One region of the Heyndrickxia sp. NPDC080065 genome, then DNA from elsewhere that is predicted to be linked to it. Evidence: riboswitches for the same ligand, from Rfam matches in the RefSeq annotation. Region 1 holds a riboswitch; the other holds the start of a gene.
The links. Region 1 has a riboswitch for cyclic di-GMP ahead of ACQKP0_RS07565 (anti-repressor SinI family protein). Riboswitches for the same ligand answer to the same signal wherever they lie in the genome.

Region 1 (3,641 bases):
AGGAATGATTTTATGCGGAAAAGCCTGGGAAATTAGAGAAACGCTTAAATTCTATTCGAAAAAATATAAATATGTTAATGATTGGATTAAAGGAACAGACCAATAGCAAATGGTAGATTTGACTGAATATTTCCGTTAAAATTAGAAATATCATATAATGAAAGGTCGAAATCTTTATGAAAAAAAATCAATTAGGAACCTCAGATTTATTCGTTTCTAAATTAGGTCTTGGGTGTATGTCACTCGGTACCGACGAAATAAAGGCGAAGGAGATAATTAAAGCTGCACTTGCAGAAGGAATTAATTATTTTGATACAGCCGATCTATATGATTTTGGAGTAAATGAAGAAATAGTTGGAAAATCTTTAAAGTCTGTGCGTGATCAAGTGATTATTGCGAGTAAGGTAGGTAATCGTTGGAATAGTGAAAAAACAAGCTGGAATTGGGATCCTTCGAAAACTTATATAAAAGAAGCGGTAAAAGATAGCCTTCATCGCCTGCAAACCGATTATATTGATTTATATCAATTACACGGTGGAACTATCCAAGATACTATTGATGAAACAATCGAAGCTTTCGAAGAATTAAAGAATGAAGGCCTAATCAGATACTATGGAATTTCTTCAATCCGTCCCAATGTAATTCGTGAATACATTCAAAAATCCAATATTATTAGTGTTATGCTCCAATATAGCTTATTGGACCGTCGTGCAGAGGAAAACGTTCTTCCTCTATTAAAAGAAAATAGCATTAGTGCTGTAACAAGAGGACCATTAGCCAAAGGTATTCTTAGCGGTAAAATACTTGAGAAAGCTATGAACAAGGGCTATATGGATTATACTTTTGAAGAGTTAAATGAATTAGTCAAAAATATTCAATCAAAGCTATTAAAGAATAATCGTACAATGACTGAATTTGCAATCCAATATAATCTAAGCCATGAATCCGTTGCTTCGGTTATTGCAGGTGCAAGTTCTGTAAATCAAGTTAAAGAAAATGCAAATGCTGTCCGCGCCAATCCATTATCGGAGGAAGAACGTAATATTCTGTTAGCACTCACGAAGCAAACATACTATATTGAGCATAGATAAAAAACACAGGTTTCTTGTGTTTTTTATCTATGCTTTGTTAAACAATATTGTAGTTTCTAATACTACCTGTAGGGTATGCGTTCAGCATGTTTTATTACTTATAGAAATCGCTTTACACATACAATAAAGCTGGTTTTTTCAACTATAACCATTAACAAAACCTTATATCAAAAGACTAAAATCATAAATTATCAGAATAATCTTAAAAACTTTTCAACATTTTCATCTCTTTTTCTACAAATACTCCTTATTTCCTAATTTATTTTCAGACCATAATGTTTTGATTTGCCTATAAAACAATGAAAAAATCGATATATACCGACAAAATCAGTGGTAAATACTGTTATATATATATATTCCTACTTTTATTTGGGTTCTTTCTATCATTTATCGACATCGACAAATTATACGAGCCTAGTACTTTTGAATCTTATATACTCATTGTAAGAGTTAGACAATTAGTATATCAAAAGTATCATTATTTACAGATAAGGGCAAACCTATTGAAAAATAGGGACGCAAAGTCTCAGGTCTAAGGTTTACGACTATGATAGCTGGACTACCTGGAATACCATCTGTATTTTAGGAGGTAAACATGGAAAATCAATTCACTGTCAATGAAAAAAATTTGGATCAAGATTGGGTTGACTTAATTCTAGCCGCTTTAGATATGGGCATAAGTGTTCAAGAAATTAAAGATTTTTTTCAGAAAATAAAATAGGAACAAAAATATTGTAAATAAAAATTTTTTATAATTCCCCAATTTTCTTAATAATATACATACTATTTTACAAATTTGCTATTAACCAATAAGTATAGCAACTATCATTTCATTTTTATTACAATTATTTTTTGTTCTATATATGAAAAAAATCCTTCGTTATATGTTATAATAATACGAAGGAAGGTGAAAAAATATATGATTGGCCAGCGTATAAAAAACTTTCGTCTACAAAAGCAATTATCTTTATCAGAACTTGCAGATAGAGCTGGAGTAGCAAAATCATATTTAAGCTCGATTGAGCGAAATTTACAATCCAATCCTTCTGTTCAATTTCTTGAAAAAATTGCAGCGGTTTTAAATGTTTCAGTTAACTCACTTTTACATGACGAAATAGATGAAAACGATGCAGTTGAACTTGACTCAGAGTGGGAAAATCTTGTTAAAGAAGCGATGAATTCTGGCGTTTCAAAAGAAGAGTTTCGCGAATTTTTGGAATTTAATAAGTGGAAATTAAACAAACAATAAAAGCGTTTATGATGATACTTCATCAAAGACGCTTTTTCATTTATATTGCTAGAATCCAATGTATATGTAATAGAAAAACTAATAAATAGATCCATATTGCTATTAATGTAGTCTGCTTTATCATTTTTCTACTTTGAATTTTTCGAGTATAGATAAGTATATATATTAAAGAGGGAAAAAGATATTTTTATTCCTAAAAATAATATTGGGTGGATATTATAAAAATATCTCATTAGTGGATTTGCTTCTTCTATCCATCCGCTTCTTAATCCAATGAATGAAATAAAAGCATCAAAAACGTTTAATAATGCCAAAAGGTGAAAGGCAAAAGTCAATTCTTAGTTCCCCCATTTCACATTTGGATGTTTTTCTTTTTTAAGCGAATGGTGATCAATATTGTAATGATTAGGATATAGGCTCCATAAATAGAAAAAGAAAGGAGTTTATTATCCTCAAATAAACTACCTGCAAATGTGAAAATCATTACTCCCGGAATTTTACCTACAATTGTAGCAATAAAGAATATATACCATCTAACCATACTGACTCCACATAAAACATTAAGTATGGGAGCCGGAATGACGGGAGCTAAACGAACAAGCAAAATCCCTAGAAATGCATTTTTTTCAAAAATACTTTCGTACTCTTTAGTTTTAGGATATTTCTTAAGCATTGTTTGGACCCAACGTTGAAATCCATAGCGAGCCATGAAAAACATGAGCATTGTACCAATTAAACTTCCACACAATGAAATCAGGCTCCCCATCCAAACTCCGAATACGGAGCCAATCAAACCAGCAACTACTGCGAATGGTATAATTGGAAAGAAAACTAACAATGCAACAAATAGTAGACTTATAATAATGGCTGTACTTTCCCCAGATTCGATTAGGTGAAGCATTGTTTCTTTTTGGGTATATGCACTGATGATTAAGATAACGGTTATCATAATAGTTAATAATTGCTTCATCTAAAATACCTCTTTTATGCTTAAATAAATTCTGCTTATAAAGGGTTCCCCTTCTTTTTTATTATACCGATTTTTCTATGTTTTCTGGAGGAGTTTTCTTTTCATCAATTTGCGATATGGTTCTCCATATGGTGAAGACTGAATAACCAAGCAGCAATAATCCTGGTAAGATTAATAGTAAAACACTGCCATTTTTAGACTGTGAAAAATTAAAAAAATATCCAACATACGGAATAGTCATACCAGTATATTTCGCTAACACATTTTGCGACTGAACTGGCTTCATATCTGCCGTTTTATTATTATCCCCTTTTGTTCTATAAATGACATC
Region 2 (3,641 bases), on a different contig from region 1:
CAGCAAGAGCTGTGGGAGGAAAAAGCAAGAAGTGGACTCTTAAAAGGGGATCCGATCCTTTCAAGTGTTCTTTCACAAATGAGGATGTCTATGTATCAGCCCGTTAACAATGCTGATGTTGCTTCTGCTTATAAGCAATTGGCTGCAATCGGAATCAAAACAACTTCAAACTATCTTGAGGGTGGTAAGCTTGAGATTGATGAAGCAGCTTTGAAAAAAGCAATAGAAAATGATCCGACATCGGTGGAAAATTTATTTAGAGGAACAGGAGATTCAACTGATTCAAAAGGGATCATTCAACGATTATATGATGATGTTTCTACAACGATCAATAAATTAAATGACCGTGCAGGGAAAGCTTATTCTACAAACCAACAGTTTACAATTGGAAAAAATCTTGATGATGTCGACAAGAAGATTACTTCCTTTACGGCACGTTTAAAGCAAATTGAAGACCGCTATTATCGTCAGTTTACAGCGATGGAACAAGCGATTCAAAAATCGAATAACCAAATGAACTATTTATTACAACAATTTAGTAGCGGCCAATAATTTGACAAGAAAGGAGTGGTCAAAATGGCAATGAGTAATCCATATCAAACATATCAAAATAACTCTGTAACGACTGCTTCACCAGGGGAATTAACATTAATGCTTTACAACGGTTGTTTGAAATTCACACATCTCGCGAAAACAGCCATTAAGCAAAAGAATATTGAGGAAAAAAATCAAAATATCCTAAAAGCTCAAAATATCATTCAGGAACTAATGGTTACCTTAAATATGGATCAAGAAGTTTCTAAAAATATGATGTCATTATACGATTATATCCACCGTCAATTAATCCAGGCAAATATTAATAATGACATTGCTATCCTTGAAGAGGTAGAAGGATTTGTTACGGAATTTCGTGATACATGGAAGCAAGTGATTCAATTGAATCGAAAGCAGCAATATGGTACTCAAGGTGGACAAGCATAATGACACCGATTCAAGAATGCTTTAAACTAACCGAAGAAATGATTGAAGTATTACAAGCAACTAATGAAGAAGAGCGTGATGTTACCATTGAAAAAGTTGAAAATTTTCTCGAAAGAAGAGAGAAACTGTTAGAATACATCAAACCTCCTTTTTCGGAAGAAGAACAGCTTTTGGGTGATCGCTTAGTCTTACTTGGTAAGCAATTAGATGTGCTGTTAATGAATTTAAAACAAGAAATTCAAAAGGATATGAACGGACTCAATCAAAAGAAAAAGTCACTAAATCAATATGCAAACCCTTATTCTAATCTTCAAAATGATGGATATTTTTACGATAAAAGAAAATAGAAAATACCACCTACCAGGTGGTATTTTTCGTATAATTTAAATGAATTCTAGATTAGACTTAAAAGAAGACGAATATATAAATCAGATCGCATACCAACATATGATAATCATATCTCCCAATCTCATCTTTCCTCCAATGATAATTGCCACAAATCTTTCATACTTTAATATATTGATTTTCTGCTTTACTTTGGTAAAATAGATTGATGACAAAATACCTATAACAACACGAAATGGCAAATCTATCGAAAGGTAGAGACGCAAAGCTTCAGATCTAAAGTCTTTGACTATGATGGCTGGGTTACCGAATGTATATTACGTATATTCCTAGCTGCCCTATTTTATTTAGTGCAGTTTTTTTATTGCTACTGGGAAGAAACTTGTTAGTTTCATTGTGTCGGTTAATACTTTATATCGGTGATTCTTTACACATTTGTGAAGAGTAGACATCAAACATTTGCGTTTCAATCCAATAAATAGATTATAAATAAATGAGGATATGGAGGAGTATAAAATGGTTATTGAGTCTAATATTTCACAAATAAACAATGAGTCTCATTCATGGGAAGAATATTCGGAAGTCTATTCAAAAATACGTTTGAGTCAAAATCAGGTAAAGAGAATATTGAATCAAAGTTTACAACCTTTAAAATATGTAAACATAGAGATTAACAACAACGAAAAACTTGAATTGAAAAAGGAACAAATTGTGGAGTTACTCTTGATTAACTTAAAAAGAAATGAAGTAGTTGAACTAATACATATGCTACAATTGATACTTGGTAGAAAATCAGAAATCTCTTCTTATATAAAATATATACTAATAGGAATATTGAGCAATAATAACTACGACTGCTGATATAAGGCTTCTTATTATCTCCTTTATTAGATATTTTCCAAATACCTCATATGATTTTTCGCACCTAAACATGACAGCTAGGGGAACATAATAGTTGTAAAATTCTTTAAAGATTTCAAATCTCCCTACCGATATAAAGAATAGTTAATATAAGGAAGGGAGATTTACTGATGATTAAGCACCTTGGAGGACAAGTGCAGCCCGTATCAACTATTACTAACTCGGTTCGTAGAGAAACTAACGGTATGAATACAACAGAATCGTTTCAATCACAGCAACAACAAAATACTATTAGAGAAACGGTATCAAAAGATAAGTTAGAAAAAATCGTAGACAGTATGAATGATTTCGTTTCTGCATCAAATACCCATTTAAAATTCGAGTTTCATGATAAATTAAATGAGTATTACGTAACTGTCATTGACGATATAACACAAGAAGTGGTCAAAGAAATTCCTTCAAAAAAAATGCTTGATATGTATGCAGCAATGACTGAATTTCTAGGAGTTATGGTTGACAGAAAGATTTAAAATTTATTATTTAAAGAAATGATAAGGCTTTCTTAAAACATATTATGTTTCTAATTCGTCACTCTAAAAATTATTAAAAGAGGTATTCCAATAGCGAATACCTCTTTTTTTGCTATTTAAAATTAATAATATGGGTAAGGATACCCATAGTAAGGATAAGGGTAAGGATATCCACCATAAAATCCAGGTGCTAATAATGCGGATGTCGCTAAGCCTCCCAGAAATCCTCCAAAGAAAGGACCTCCAAAGAATGGTCTTCCAAAACCGAATGGCCTACCAAAGCCAAATGGTCTTCCAAAACCGAATGGCCTGCCAAAGCCGAATGGTCTTCCGAATCCAAACGGTCGGCCAAATCCAAATTGTCTTGTTTCGTCGAGAGTTATCGGTTCACGGACACTCCAGTCTGGTACTTGATAATATTCAGGGTTCATTCTTTCTCCTCCTCAATTTTTTTATAAACGTTTTCCCTAAAGATTATGAAAAAAGCTGATAGGGCGCTTGGGTTGTTGTCACAATTAATAAAAAAATACAGAAATATTATCATGGTTGTGCTATAATTTTCTCAAAATTAGGACAATAACAGGGGGATATCATGGAAAAAACTATAGAAAGACAATTCTCTACAGGGGTAATAGAACAGATACGAAATAAATTTAATCTAGATTCGGAGTATAAAAAACTTGGAGATTTTGAAAATTATGTTTATGAAGTTTATGAAAATGGACAGCCAAAAATTTTAAGGGTAACCCATAGCTCTCACCGATCAAAGCAGCAGCTTGAATCAGAAATAGATTGGATTCGGTATTTACACCAAAGTGGGATCAGGATTCCAGCAGTTTATCTTTCACCGAGTGGAAAGTTAGTGGAGGAATTTGCAGTCGAGAATTCATTTTTTTTCGCGAGTCTTTTTGAAAAAGCCTCTGG

Region 2: another riboswitch for cyclic di-GMP. It lies ahead of ACQKP0_RS20605 (hypothetical protein); the one in region 1 lies ahead of ACQKP0_RS07565 (anti-repressor SinI family protein).

Annotation. Positions count from the first base shown of each region.
Region 1 covers NZ_JBNNWS010000005.1:183,270-186,910, forward strand. Annotated here, with positions in the region: gene mciZ (Z-ring formation inhibitor MciZ) at 1-106, shown strand, start outside; gene ACQKP0_RS07560 (aldo/keto reductase) at 177-1,091, shown strand; cyclic di-GMP riboswitch class I at 1,575-1,658, shown strand; gene ACQKP0_RS07565 (anti-repressor SinI family protein) at 1,687-1,812, shown strand; gene ACQKP0_RS07570 (helix-turn-helix domain-containing protein) at 2,011-2,340, shown strand; gene ACQKP0_RS07575 (DUF5658 family protein) at 2,469-2,675, opposite strand; gene ACQKP0_RS07580 (TVP38/TMEM64 family protein) at 2,693-3,310, opposite strand; gene sipW (signal peptidase I SipW) at 3,372-3,641, opposite strand, start outside.
Region 2 covers NZ_JBNNWS010000019.1:30,201-33,841, forward strand. Annotated here, with positions in the region: gene fliD (flagellar filament capping protein FliD) at 1-552, shown strand, start outside; gene fliS (flagellar export chaperone FliS) at 577-981, shown strand; gene ACQKP0_RS20600 (flagellar protein FliT) at 981-1,328, shown strand; cyclic di-GMP riboswitch class I at 1,554-1,637, shown strand; gene ACQKP0_RS20605 (hypothetical protein) at 1,843-2,187, shown strand; gene flaG (flagellar protein FlaG) at 2,358-2,717, shown strand; gene ACQKP0_RS20615 (hypothetical protein) at 2,840-3,148, opposite strand; gene ACQKP0_RS20620 (phosphotransferase enzyme family protein) at 3,310-3,641, shown strand, end outside.